3 regions of the Janthinobacterium sp. 35 genome follow, and region 2 is predicted to be linked to each of the others. Evidence: predicted binding sites of a transcription regulator. Region 2 holds the regulator's gene; each other region holds the start of a gene.
What was found. The regulator NrdR, encoded in region 2, represses ribonucleotide reductase genes. The targets are predictions, from matches to a motif close to CACNANATNTNGTG.

Region 1 (4,572 bases), 500 kb from region 2:
AAAGTACTGGCGCTCGTGGAATTCGCCTTGCTTGCCGATGTTGAACGAGGCGACGGGGCGGTGGTAGCCCATCACGCGGGTCCAGATTTCGCAGCGCTGGCGTTCGCTGTCGAGCAGGGTGATGGCGGGAGTGAAGTCGGGACGTGCGTTCATGGTGTTTCCTCAAGTGATGGAACAGGGTGGGCTTGTTTGCGGGCGATCAGTTCCGCGTCGCAGGTGGGACAGAATTCATGTTTGCCGGCCAGGTAGCCGTGGCGCGGGCAGATGGAAAACGTGGGGGTGACCGTGATGTAGGGCAGCGAAAAGCGGCTCAGGGCGCGTTTCACCAGTTCGCGGCAGGCATTCGCATCCGACAGCGCTTCGGTCATGTACAGGTGCAGCACCGTGCCGCCCGTGTACTTGCGCTGCAGCGCGTCCTGCAATTCCAGCGCTTCGAAAGGGTCGTCCGTGTGGCCCACGGGCAGTTGCGACGAGTTCGTGTAATACGGGTTGTCGACGGTGCCGGCCTGCAGGATGGCCGGATAGCGCTTGCGGTCTTCGCGGGCAAAGCGGTACGTCGTGCCTTCGGCCGGTGTCGCTTCCAGGTTGTACATGTGGCCCGTCTCTTCCTGGAATGCCACCATGCGGGCGCGCACGTGGTCGAGCAGGCGTATCGCCAGCGCATGGCCCTCGGCGGACGTGATGTCGTAAGCGTCGCCGCTGAAATTGCGGATCATCTCGTTGATGCCGTTCACGCCCAGCGTGGAAAAGTGGTTGCGCAGGGTGCCCAGGTAGCGCTTCGTGTAGGGGAACAAGCCTTGCTGCATCAGTTCTTCGATGGTGCGGCGCTTGATTTCCAGGCTGACTTTGCCCAGCTCCAGCAGGCGGTCCAGGTCGGCCATCAGTGCCGCTTCGTCGCCGCGCCACAGGTGGCCCAGGCGCGCACAGTTGATGGTCACCACGCCCAGTGAGCCCGTCTGCTCGGCGGAACCGAACAGGCCATTGCCCCGTTTCAGCAGTTCGCGCAAGTCCAGTTGCAAGCGGCAGCACATGGAGCGGATCATGTTCGGCTTGAGTTCCGAATTGATGAAATTCTGGAAGTAGGGCAGGCCGTAGCGGGCCGTCATCTCGAACAGGCGTTCCGCGTTGTCGCTATGCCAGTCGAAATCCTCGGTGATGTTATAGGTCGGGATGGGAAAGGTGAAGACGCGGCCCTTGGCATCGCCCGCCATCATGATCTCGATGTAGGCGCGGTTGATCATGTCCATCTCCGCCTGCAGCTCGCCATAGCTGAAGTCCATCTCCTGGCCGGCGATGACGGGAATCTGCTCGCGCAGGTCGTCCGGGCAGACCCAGTCGAAGGTGAGGTTGGTAAACGGCGTCTGCGTACCCCAGCGCGATGGCACGTTGAGGTTGAAGATCAGCTCCTGCATGTACTGGCGCACGTCTTCGTAGCGCAGGCCGTCCTTGCGGATGTAGGGCGCCATGTAGGTGTCGAAGGAGCTGAATGCCTGCGCGCCGGCCCATTCGTTTTGCAGGGTGCCGAGGAAATTGACGATCTGGCCGATGGCGCTCGACATGTGTTTCGGCGGGCCCGATTCGATCTTGCCCGGCACGCCATTCAAGCCTTCATGCAGCAGGGTGCGCAGCGACCAGCCGGCGCAATAGCCGGCCAGCATGTCGAGGTCGTGGATGTGCAGCGCCGCTTCGCGGTGCGCCGCGCCCACTTCCGGCGGATACACCTGGTCCAGCCAGTAGTTGGCGATGACCTTGCCCGACACATTGAGGATCAGGCCACCCAGCGAGTAACCCTGGTTGGCGTTGGCATTGACGCGCCAGTCGCGCCGCTCCAGGTATTCATTGATGGACGCGGCGACATCGACCTGGCCGCGTGTGGGGGAAACTGCATTCGTCGTCATGAAACCTCCAATAAACACAACATGCGGTGTTTTTATGAAGGTTATCTACTAAATGTAGTGACGTCAAAGGTGGCGTGCAAGCGATTCGCGTATCCTTGATCCAGGTGAAAAAACCACTTCAGCCGGTTTTGTTCCAGCGCGTTTCGCGCAGGATCAGCCAGCTCGCGCAAAAGAACGCGGCGCCGCAGGCGGCGATGCTGGCGACGGAGGCGGGCAGCACGTGGGCCCAGATTTCCAGCGGCGTATAGGTGCTCCAGCTGGCCACGCGCGTATCGAACGTGACGTAGTTCGCCAGCAGCCAGTAGATGGCCAGCAGGCCCGTGCAGATGGCGGCCTGACGCAGCAGCGGCAGTTGGCGGCGCGCGAACACGGCCAGCAGGAACAGCAGCAGCACGCCCGGATAGGCGCCCAGCACTTCCGGTGACAGCACGGAGATGGTCCCCGCGTCATAGCCATCGGCCGGACCGGCCCACTGCACTTGCAGCGCGGTGAGGAACAGGGTCAGAAGGAAAATCAGCAGCGGTTTGCGGGTCATGGTGGGCAATCGAAGAGGAAGAAAAGTGGGGCATTTTACAGCCAGGTCAAGCAAGTTGAAGGTGCTCCAGCCATGCATGCATTCCTTCACCTGCGTCAAGGACTGGGCGGCATGGGCGGGGCTATAGTCTGCACCCTGAGCCGATACGGGACTGTGAACATCATGATGCTTGAATCAACTACCGCCACCCGCGTGGCCGGACCGCTGGAACTGGTCTGCCCCGCCGGCAGCCTGCCTGCCCTGAAAGCGGCCGTCGACAATGGCGCCGATACCGTGTACCTGGGCTTTCGCGACGCCACCAATGCGCGCAATTTCGCGGGCCTCAATTTTGACGAGAAGGCCATCGCCGAGGGCGTGCGCTACGCCCATCAATATGGACGCAAGGTGCTGCTGGCGCTGAACACTTATCCGCAGCCGCACAACTGGGCCGTGTGGCGCAGCGCCATCGACCGCGCCGCCGCAGCGGGCATCGACGCCATGATCGTGGCCGATCCGGGCCTGATGGCCTACGCGGCCCAGCACCAGCCGCAGCTGCGCCTGCACCTGTCCGTGCAGGGCTCGGCCACCAACTACGAAGCCATCAATTTTTATCATGAACACTTCGGCATCGCCCGCGCCGTGCTGCCGCGCGTGCTGTCGATGGCGCAGGTGGAACAATTGATCAGCAAGACGGAAGTCGAGATCGAAGTGTTCGGTTTCGGCAGCCTGTGCGTGATGGTCGAAGGGCGCTGCGCGCTGTCGTCGTATGCGACGGGCGAGGCGCCGAACACCCACGGTGTGTGCTCGCCGGCCAAGGCTGTGCGCTGGCTGGAAACGCCGAACGGTCTGGAGTCGCGCCTGAACGGCGTGCTGATCGACCGCTACGCTCCCGGTGAAAACGCCAGCTATCCCACCCTGTGCAAGGGGCGTTTCGAAGTCAATGACGAAGAGTATTACGCGATCGAGGAGCCGGCCAGCCTGAATACCCTGGCGCTGCTGCCGCAACTGATCGCCATGGGCGTGCGCGCCGTGAAGATCGAAGGGCGCCAGCGCAGTCCCGCCTACGTGGCGCAGGTCACGCGCGTGTGGCGCGAAGCGATCGACGCCTGCCGCGAAGGCAATCCGCGCTACGCCGTCAAGCCGGGCTGGATGGCGTCCATGGACAAGCTGGCCGAAGGCCAGCAGCACACATTAGGTGCTTACCACCGCTCCTGGAAATAGCAAAACCTACTGCGCGTCCCGGGGCGCGGCCTGCGATGCTCACCGTGCTTGAGCACGGCTGCGCTTCTCGGCCTCGCCGCGAGCCGCTCGCTACGGTTTTGTAACTTGAAAAATACTGGAAAAGGCATGCTAAAACTATCGTTGGGTCCCTTGCTGTACTACTGGCCGCGCGCCACCGTCTTCGAGTTTTACCAGCAGATCGCCGGCAGCGCCGTCGAGATCGTGTATCTGGGCGAAACCGTGTGCTCGCGTCGGCATGAAGTGCGCCTGGCCGACTGGCTCGATATCGCCGACATGCTGGCCGCTGCCGGCAAAGAGGTGGTGCTGTCGACGCAGGCGCTGATCGAGGCGGGCGCCGAACTGGCGACCCTGCGCCGCATCACGGGCAATGGCCGCTATACGGTCGAAGCCAACGACATGGGCGCCGTGCACTGCATGGAAAAGGGCGCGCCTTTCGTCGCCGGTCCCCATCTGAACCTGTTCAATGGCCCCAGCCTGCAACTGCTGGCGCGCCTGGGCGCGCGGCGCTGGGTGATGCCGCTGGAAATGGGGCAGACGGCGCTGGCCGAGATGCAGCGCCAGAAACCGGAAGGGCTGGAGACGGAAGTGTTCGCCTACGGCCGCATGCCGCTGGCGTTTTCCGCGCGCTGTTTCACGGCGCGCAACCGCAACCTGCCGAAGGACGACTGCGGCTACAGCTGCCTGGAAGAGCCGGACGGCTTGCTGCTGCGCACGCGCGACGAGGTGCCGTTCCTCGTCCTGAATGGCACGCAGACGCAGTCTGCCCTCGTCTACAACCTGGTGCGTGAACTCGACGCCATGCGCGACATGGGCGTGGCGGTGGCGCGCATCAGCCCGCAGGCCATGCATACGGAACAAGTCATCGCCATTTTCGACCGCGCCCGCCGTGGCCAGGTCAGCGGCGTGGGCGCCCAGGCC
Region 2 (4,572 bases):
GGCGTATCCGTGTCGAGGCCATACAGCACCTGGAAACCGTCGACGCCGCGGATGATGGCGTCCGCACCCCAGCCGTTCGCGCCACGGTATTTGCAGCGCAGTTCGCCTTCGCCATCGGCGCCCTGGGCCACATAGAAAATGCTCCAGCCCCGCTGCGCCTGCGTTTGCGCGGCGCCCACGCCGAAGCCGGCGCAATTGAGCACGGAACCGTCGCCACCCTCCTCCTTGCCGGCACCGTAATAGCGCAGGGCCAGCACGTCGCTGCCATGCAGGGCGCCGGGCAACGCGCCGCTGATGCCCTCGCTGTTCTTGCCCAGGCTGTGCGCGTCGAGCCCCGCGATATTCGCGCTGTCATACGCGGCATGAGCGACGGGCGCGGCGCTACTGTCCCAATTGACATACGCCGTCTGGCGCACGGCGCGGGCGATGGTGTCGAGCGCATAGCGGCCGTTATCATCCAGGCGCGCGCTGGCGGACTGGTCGCCATAACTGCCGCTGGCCGCCAGCAGCACGCTACTGGCCGCCAGCATCAGCAGCGCGCCCAGCGACAGGGCCACCAGCAATTCGACGAGGCTCATGCCGCGATGCCAGCGCAAGACCGTGTTCATGCGCCGCCTCCCAGCTGGAATGCCAGCCTGGGCAGCGACTCGCCTGCCGCATTCAAGGCCGGCGAGCCATCGGGCTGTCGGCCGCGCCAGCCCAGCTTGATGACGATGGGCGCGCCCTTGCCGCCGTTGCACGCCCACGGCAAGCCCTGGGCGGCGGCATCCCATGCAGGCGCGTCGCGGCAGATATGCAGGCGCGCGCCGGGCAAGGCCGCATGCAGTTGCTGTTTCCATTCGGCGATGTCGAATTGCGCCAGTTCGGCCGCGCTGCAGGCGGCAGCACCGAGGCAGTCGGGCACGCCACCGCCGGCTTCCGCGTCGTCCGCCGCCGCGTAGGCCACGTTCAGGTAGGGATTGCCCGTATCGGGGCCATTCATGAGTACGCTGTTCGCGCGCATGCGCTCGGCCATGCCGGCGGCCAGTTGCACGCCTGCCGACAATAGCGCCGACTCGTGGCGCGCGCGCAGGGAATGCAGTTGCAGGATGCTGGCGCCCAGCAAGCCCAGCGCCAACAGCAGCAGCGACACCAGCACCTCGACGAGGCTGCTGCCACCCGCAGGAAACATCGTGCGACCGCCATTGCGCATACGCTACTCCCTTCCGCAGACAGAGTCGCAAGAACAGGCGGCCCAGCTACACGATAGGCGCGCGCAAAAAAACGGGTCTGCGCTGGCGCAAACAGCACGGCGATAAGGTGAGAAGAACAGCGTAGGGATTGATCAGACCGCTTGCCAGGCGAACGCTGGCGTGGTGCACACGGGGCGCAGAACCGGCCCCGTTTTCAAGTTTTCAATAGGTGAGCGTCAGGGCTTGCTGCGCGCCTGGCCCACTTCGGCGATCGCATCCTGGAACTCGGCCAGGTCTTCGAAATTCTTGTAGACGGAGGCGAAGCGGATGTAGGCGATCTTGTCGAGGCGCTTGAGTTCTTGCATGACGAGCTCGCCGATATAGCCGGAATCGACTTCGCGCAAGCCGCTGGTCAGCAATTTTTCCTGGATGGAGGCGATGGCCGTATCCACGGAGGCGGCCGCGACGGGACGCTTGCGCAAGGCCAGCATCAAACTGCCGCGCAACTTATCCGCAGCGAACTCCGTCCGGCTGCCATTCTTTTTGACGACGGCCGGCATGATAAGTTCAATGCGCTCGTAGGTGGTAAAACGCTTGTCGCATTTGCCGCAGCGGCGGCGGCGCCGAATGGCATCCCCTTCCTCCGATACGCGCGTATCGAGAACCTGGGTGTCGCCGTGCTGGCAAAATGGACATTTCATGGGCTGGCTACAACTTTATAGTAATAATTACGGGAAATCGCCGCCCTTGTACAAAGGGCGCCCGAATCACTCCGGACGCCCTTGGGCACGAAGGAATGTGTCATACAGAATCTTACTCTGTATGACACATTCTGGACAAATAATTATGCGTACACTGGATGCGCGTCGGCCAGCACTTTCACGGCCGCTTTCACGCGCTCGATGGTGGCGGCGTCATGCGGATTGTCCAGCACGTCAGCGATCAGGTTGCCCACTTCTTCCGCTTGTGCTTCCTTGAAACCGCGCGTCGTCATCGCCGGGCTGCCCAGGCGGATGCCCGAGGTAACGAAAGGTTTTTGCGGGTCGTTCGGGATGCCGTTCTTGTTGCAGGTGATGTGCGCGGAACCGAGGATGGCTTCGGCTTCCTTGCCCGTCAGGTTCTTGGCGCGCAGGTCGACCAGCATGACGTGCGATTCGGTGCCGCCGGAAACGATGCGCAAGCCGCGCTTGATCAGGGTTTTCGCCAGCACGTCGGCGTTCTTGACCACTTGCTTCTGATATTCGACGAATTCAGGGCTCAGCGCTTCCTTGAAGGCGACGGCCTTGCCGGCGATCACGTGCATCAGCGGGCCGCCCTGGATACCGGGGAAGATGGCCGAGTTGATGGCTTTTTCGTGTTCGGCCTTCATCAGGATGATGCCGCCACGGGGGCCGCGCAACGATTTGTGCGTGGTCGAGGTAACGAAGTCGGCGAATGGCACCGGGTTCGGGTACAGGCCGGCGGCGATCAGGCCGGCGTAGTGGGCCATGTCGACCATGAAGTAGGCGCCCACTTCCTTGGCGATCTTGCCGAAACGCTCGAAGTCGATCTTTTTCGAGAACGCCGACGCGCCGGCGATGATCAGCTTTGGCTTGCGTTCGCGGGCCAGACGTTCCATTGCCTCGTAATCGATGTCTTCTTCCGCAGTCAAGCCATACGACACGACGTCGAACCACTTGCCGGACATGTTCAGCGGCATGCCGTGGGTCAGGTGGCCGCCTTCGGCCAGCGACATACCCATGATCAGGTCGCCTGGTTTCAGCACGGCAAAGAACACGCCCTGGTTCGCCTGCGAGCCGGAATTCGGCTGCACGTTCGCGCATTCGGCGCCGAACAGCTGTTTCACACGGTCGATGGCCAGTTGCTCGGCCACATCGACGTATTCGCAGCCACCGTAGTAACGTTTGCCTGGATAACCTTCGGCATATTTATTCGTCAGCTGCGAGCCTTGCGCTTCCATTACGGCTGGCGAGGTGTAGTTCTCCGACGCGATCAGTTCGATGTGGTCGTGCTGGCGCGTGTTCTCTTTTTGAATGACGGCGAACAATTCAGGATCGACGTTGGCGAGGGTGTCATCTTTTGCAAACATGTAAAAACTCCAAGTATGAGGGTGCTTGTACTGGCAGGTTGGATCGAATGAGGGGAGCCGGCGTTAAGTGAATAACAACATTGGACAGGCAGCCTCTTCGTGCTTTTCCATAGTGGCTACCCAGGCGAACGGCTGATGAAAAATCTCACGTTTCCCGGTGGGTGCCCACCTTTCGCCGGTTTGCCGATCGCCATCCAGGGAGATCGCCCGACTTTTCGCCAGTCACGTGAGACGTAATGGAAATCAAATTGTAAGTTAAGTGCCCAAATTGAGCAAGGAATGCAACCGTGCAGCTATAATCGCGGCGCACCATCGCAGCCCGGGCATGGCCACAGGCCGCCCCGCAGCATGGCTGCGGCTCTTAAGCTGAACGTAAACCTGGCTGCGGCATGTAAGCGTATGTTACGAAGCTTGCCATTGCGCCCCCCAGATTTACAATGCTGCGGTGCAACTTATATGCAGCTTTTGCATGGCTTTCCAGCAAGCGCCCACAGTCACAAGAAGAAAAATCGCGTAAAATGTTGCTCAATCTCACTACTGGCGCAATAAACATGCCTTCAGTCTTTACCTGGAACGTACGTGTCTACTATGAAGACACCGACGCCGGCGGCATCGTCTATTACGCAAATTACCTGAAATTCTTCGAACGCGCGCGTACCGAATGGCTGCGCGCCATCGACGTGGGCCAGCAGGAATTGCTGGAACAACACGACGCGATGTTCGTTGTCAAAAGCGTCAACGCCGACTATCATGCGCCAGCCAGGCTCGATGACACGGTAAGATTAACCTTAAGCATAGAAAAAATGGGGCGCGCCTCCATCGTTTTCCTGCAACAAGCCTGGTGCGGCGACCGCCTGCTGAACACGGCCCGCGTCAAGATCGGCTGCGTCGACTCGGCATTGCGCCCGCGCGCCGTGCCTGATGCAGTGGCGGCCCGCATGCGCGCTGCCTGAGCCCTACCGCCACCCCCCGGACAATTCACCCAACAGACTGCCAGCCAATGAACGTTACACAAGATCTTTCTTTCCTCGCGCTCATCTCCAATGCCCATTTGATCGTGCAACTGATCATGGCCCTGCTGCTGCTGATTTCCCTGACCAGCTGGACTTACATTTTCCGCAAGATGTTTGCCGTGCGCCAGGCGCGCAAGCAAACCATCGAATTTGAACGCAGCTTCTGGGCCGGCGGCAACCTGCATGCGCTGCATCAAAGCGCCAGTGGCAACCGCGACCAGAGCGGCGCGCTGGCGCGCATTTTTGACGCCGGCATGGGCGAATTCATCAAGGGCAAGGCATCGTACGGTTCGCGCGA
Region 3 (4,572 bases), 2.5 Mb from region 2:
TGCAGGCGCTGGTGCAGGCGCGCTATCACCGCGCACGGGCGGCGCGCCAGCTGGGCCTGAGCGTGCGCCAGTTGCGGTACCGCATGCAGAAATTGACGATACAGGAAGCGTTATCTTGATGACAGCATGGACGATAGATGAAGACGGCTGGTGCGACGGCGCGCTGCGCTATGACTCCCAATACCACGATGCGCGCCCGGACGGTGCGCAAGTCGATTTGCTGGTGATCCATAACATCAGCTTGCCGGGCGGCCACTTTGGCGGACCGCATGTGTCGGACTTGTTTACCGGCCGGGTAGACTATAATGCCGATCCTTCTTTCGCCGACCTGCGTGGCTTGCAGGTGTCGGCGCACTTTTTTGTGCGGCGCGATGGTGCTCTGTTGCAATATGTTTCTACTGATCAACGTGCCTGGCATGCCGGTGCGTCCACGTTCGAAGGGCGCCCGCAGTGCAATGGCTATTCCATCGGTGTCGAAATGGAGGGCACGGACTTTGTCCCCTTCCAGCCGCAGCAATACCGCGTGCTGGCGGCGCTGACGGCGGCGCTGGTGGCGCGCTATGACTTGTCCCAGGTGCGCGGCCACGCGCATATTGCGCCGGGGCGGAAGACGGATCCGGGGCCGTTTTTTGACTGGCATTTTTATCAAGTATGCTGGCTGGAAACTATGCGCGGGCAGCCTGCGTTAGCGCTTACTACGCGGGGATTGGGCTTTCCATCCGTGCCCTGAAAAGTCAACCGAAATCGTATATGAAAATACAAAAAATTACGCTGGCGGATGCCGGAAAACTATTGCATCGCCTTTCGATGGGCACTACAATTAGTGCATAACTTGGATTTAAAGACTATATGTAGTGCCATCACAGACATTTTCAGAATTATTACCAAAGCTACCCTGTTTGTTGATATGGCAACGGGAACTGGCGTTTCATCACCCTTGATCGTGTTTCGCGCCAGCCGGGCTGTACAGGTTGGCCGTCTGATTTTCGGCTGTATATTATTTATTATCTAGCAACAAATACCTGAAGAAACCCTGACCATCGGGCGTTCTATTCAACAACACACGCGGCAGCAAAACTGCAGGCTGACTTTAGCTGACAACGGGAGCTTCAATGCAATCACCACAAGATATTTCCATCCATCCAACGCCAGTATCGCCAGCGCCAGGCGCGGCCAATAGTGTGGCGAGCACCGGCGCGGCATTGGGCGACTATCGCATCATCCGCCGCAACGGCGCGGTGGTGGCATTTGAGCCTTCGAAGATCGCCATCGCCATGACCAAGGCGTTTTTGGCCGTTAACGGCGGCCAGGGCGCCGCTTCGGCACGCGTCCGCGAACTGGTGGAGCAACTGACCGACGGCGTCGTCGCCGCGCTGGTGCGCCGCCATCCGGGTGGCGGCACCTTCCATATCGAAGACGTGCAAGACCAGGTGGAACTGTCGCTGATGCGTTCGGGCGAGCACGATGTGGCGCGTGCCTACGTGCTGTACCGCGCCAAGCACATGGAAGAGCGCCGCTTGCAGAAGGAGGCGCTGGGCGCTTCCGCGCAAGTGACCGCACCCCAGCTGAACGTCACTGACAACGGCGTGCGCCGCCTGCTGAACATGCAGGAAGTGCGCGACCTGATCAACGCCGCCTGCGCCGGCCTGGAAAAGCACGTCGATGCCGACGCCATCCTGGCGGAAACGGTGAAGAACCTGTACGACGGCGTGCCCGTCGAAGAGCTGCACAAGTCGGCCATCCTGGCGGCGCGCGCGCTGATGGAAAAAGATCCGGCATACAGCCAGGTCACGGCCCGCATCCTGCTGCACACGGTGCGCAAGGAAGTGTTCGGCAAGGAAGTGCCGCAAGCGGCCGCTGCCGCCGAGTACCTGACGTATTTCCCGCAATATATCGCCAAGGGCATCGCCAATGACCTGCTGAACCCGGTACTTGCCAGTTTCGACCTGGAACGCCTGGCCAAGGCCATCGTTGCCGACCGCGACTTGCAATTCGGCTACATCGGCCTGCAAACGCTGTATGACCGCTACTTCCTGCACATCCATGACGTGCGCATCGAAATGCCGCAGGCGTTCTACATGCGCGTGGCCATGGGCCTGTCGCTGAACGAAGCGGACCGCGAAGCGCGCACCATCGAGTTCTACAATCTGCTGTCCTCGTTCGACTTCATGAGCTCGACGCCGACCCTGTTCAACTCGGGCACCCTGCGCTCGCAGCTGTCGTCGTGCTACCTGAGCACCGTCTCGGACGACCTGGAAGGCATCTACGACGCCATCAAGGACAACGCGCTGCTGGCCAAGTACGCCGGCGGCCTGGGTAACGACTGGACGCCAGTGCGCGCCCTGGGCGCCCACATCAAGGGCACCAACGGCAAGTCGCAAGGCGTGGTGCCGTTCCTGAAAGTGGTCAACGACACGGCCGTGGCAGTCAACCAGGGCGGCAAGCGCAAGGGCGCCGTCTGCGCCTACCTGGAAACCTGGCACATGGACATCGAGGAATTCCTCGACCTGCGCAAGAACACGGGCGACGACCGCCGCCGCACGCACGACATGAACACGGCGAACTGGATTCCCGACATGTTCATGAAGCGCGTCATGGAAAAAGGCGAGTGGACCCTGTTCTCGCCATCCGAAACGCCAGATTTGCACGACCTGGTCGGCAAGGCCTTTGAAAAGGCTTACCTGGGCTACGAAGCCAAGGCAGCCGCCGGCGAAATCCGCTCGTTCAAGAAGATCGCCGCGCTGGACCTGTGGCGCAAGATGCTGTCGATGCTGTTTGAAACGGGCCACCCATGGATCACGTTCAAGGATCCTTGCAACATCCGCAGCCCGCAGTCGCACGTCGGCGTCGTCCACAGCTCGAACCTGTGCACGGAAATCACGCTGAATACGGGCCCTGACGAAATCGCCGTCTGCAACCTCGGTTCCGTGAACATGCCGGCGCACATGAAGGAAGGCAAGCTCGATCACGTCAAGCTGGCCAAGACCGTGCGCACCGCCATGCGCATGCTCGACAACGTCATCGACATCAATTACTACGCGGTCGAGAAGGCGCGCAATTCGAACATGCGCCACCGTCCGGTCGGCATGGGCGTGATGGGCTTCCAGGACTGCCTGCACATGATGCGCATCCCGTTCGCTTCGGACGCCGCCGTCAGCTTCGCCGACACCTCGATGGAAGCGGTGTGCTACTACGCCTACCTGGCGTCGACGGAACTGGCCGAAGAACGCGGCCGCTATGAATCGTATGCCGGTTCGCTGTGGGATCGTGGCATCTTGCCGCAGGACTCGGTCAAACTGTTGGCCGAAGAGCGCGGCGGCTACCTGGAAGTCGACTCCTCGTCGGCCATGGACTGGACCCCGGTGCGCGAACGCATCGCCAAGTTCGGCATGCGCAACTCGAACTGCGTGGCGATCGCCCCGACGGCGACGATTTCGAACATCATCGGCGTATCGGCCTGTATCGAGCCGACGTTCCAGAACCTGTATGTGAAATCGAACCTGTCGGGTGAATTCACCGAGATCAACGGCTACCTGGTACGCGACCTGAAGGCGCGCGACCTGTGGGATGAAGTCATGATCTCCGACCTGAAGTATTTCGACGGCTCGCTGGTGAAGATCGACCGCATCCCGCAAGACTTGCGCGACATCTACGCCACCGCCTTTGAAGTGTCGCCAAGCTGGCTGGTGGAAGCGGCTTCGCGTCGCCAGAAGTGGATCGACCAGGCCCAGTCGCTGAACATCTATATGGCTGGCGCATCGGGCAAGAAGCTCGACGAGACCTACAAGCTGGCATGGCTGCGTGGCCTGAAAACCACCTACTACCTGCGTACCATCGCCGCTACCCACATGGAGAAATCGACCTCCAAGACGGGTGCCCTGAACGCCGTGGCAGTCGATGGCGGCATGTCGGCCAGCGCCCAGAGCGCACAGGCAGCGATCGTGGCGGCAGCCGCTGCCGCCGTGGTGGTACCCGTGGTGGCAGCTGCAGCGGACGACGCCGATGGCGAAGCCTGCTACCTGCGTCCGGGGGATGACGGCTTTGAAGAATGCGAAGCCTGCCAGTAAAATTTTAGTTGTCAGCCCAGCGCTGCTGGGCTGATTCAATGTTGTTAATGTCCGCATTGTCCGATTCAACGGGCCTGTTGCGGATCGCCGGCTCGCCGGCATGGAAAGGAAGAAGATTATGTCGTTGTCCTGGGATGATGAAACCACGTCGGCAGCTGTGCCGCGTCCGGCGCAGCAAGCGCCATTGGGAAATACCGAATTGAACCTGCCGGCCGGTGCCGAACCGTCCGAAGCGAACGCCGAGCAAGTGGCGCGCCGCGTGAATGCCGACGACAAGCGCATCATCAACGGCAAGACGGACGTCAACCAGCTGGTGCCGTTCAAGTACAAGTGGGCGTGGGACAAATACCTGGCCGGCTGCGCCAACCACTGGATGCCGCAGGAAGTGAACATGCAGCGTGATATCGAGCTGTGGAAAAACCCGAACGGCCTGACGGACGACGAGCGCCGCCTGGTCAAGCGCAACCTGGGCTTCTTCGTGACGGCCGACTCGCTGGCCGCCAAC

Region 1: a site for NrdR is predicted at 1,945-1,958, ahead of CLU93_RS02050 (ribonucleoside triphosphate reductase). Genes of this name have one in related genera too.
Region 3: a site for NrdR is predicted at 844-857, ahead of CLU93_RS15355 (ribonucleoside-diphosphate reductase subunit alpha). Genes of this name have one in related genera too.

The regions. Positions count from the first base shown of each region.
Region 1 is NZ_PEFN01000001.1:450,467-455,038, reverse strand. It holds gene nrdD (anaerobic ribonucleoside-triphosphate reductase) at 1-153, opposite strand, end outside; gene CLU93_RS02050 (ribonucleoside triphosphate reductase) at 150-1,898, opposite strand; gene CLU93_RS02045 (hypothetical protein) at 2,017-2,433, opposite strand; gene ubiU (ubiquinone anaerobic biosynthesis protein UbiU) at 2,596-3,633, shown strand; gene ubiV (ubiquinone anaerobic biosynthesis protein UbiV) at 3,760-4,572, shown strand, end outside.
Region 2 is NZ_PEFN01000001.1:946,995-951,566, forward strand. It holds gene CLU93_RS04240 (PilW family protein) at 1-608, opposite strand, end outside; gene pilV (type IV pilus modification protein PilV) at 605-1,192, opposite strand; gene nrdR (transcriptional regulator NrdR) at 1,409-1,873, opposite strand; gene glyA (serine hydroxymethyltransferase) at 2,017-3,261, opposite strand; ZMP/ZTP riboswitch at 3,373-3,497, opposite strand; gene ybgC (tol-pal system-associated acyl-CoA thioesterase) at 3,813-4,214, shown strand; gene tolQ (protein TolQ) at 4,262-4,572, shown strand, end outside.
Region 3 is NZ_PEFN01000001.1:3,452,788-3,457,359, forward strand. It holds gene CLU93_RS15345 (sigma 54-interacting transcriptional regulator) at 1-119, shown strand, start outside; gene ampD (1,6-anhydro-N-acetylmuramyl-L-alanine amidase AmpD) at 119-730, shown strand; gene CLU93_RS15355 (ribonucleoside-diphosphate reductase subunit alpha) at 1,113-4,067, shown strand; gene CLU93_RS15360 (ribonucleotide-diphosphate reductase subunit beta) at 4,186-4,572, shown strand, end outside.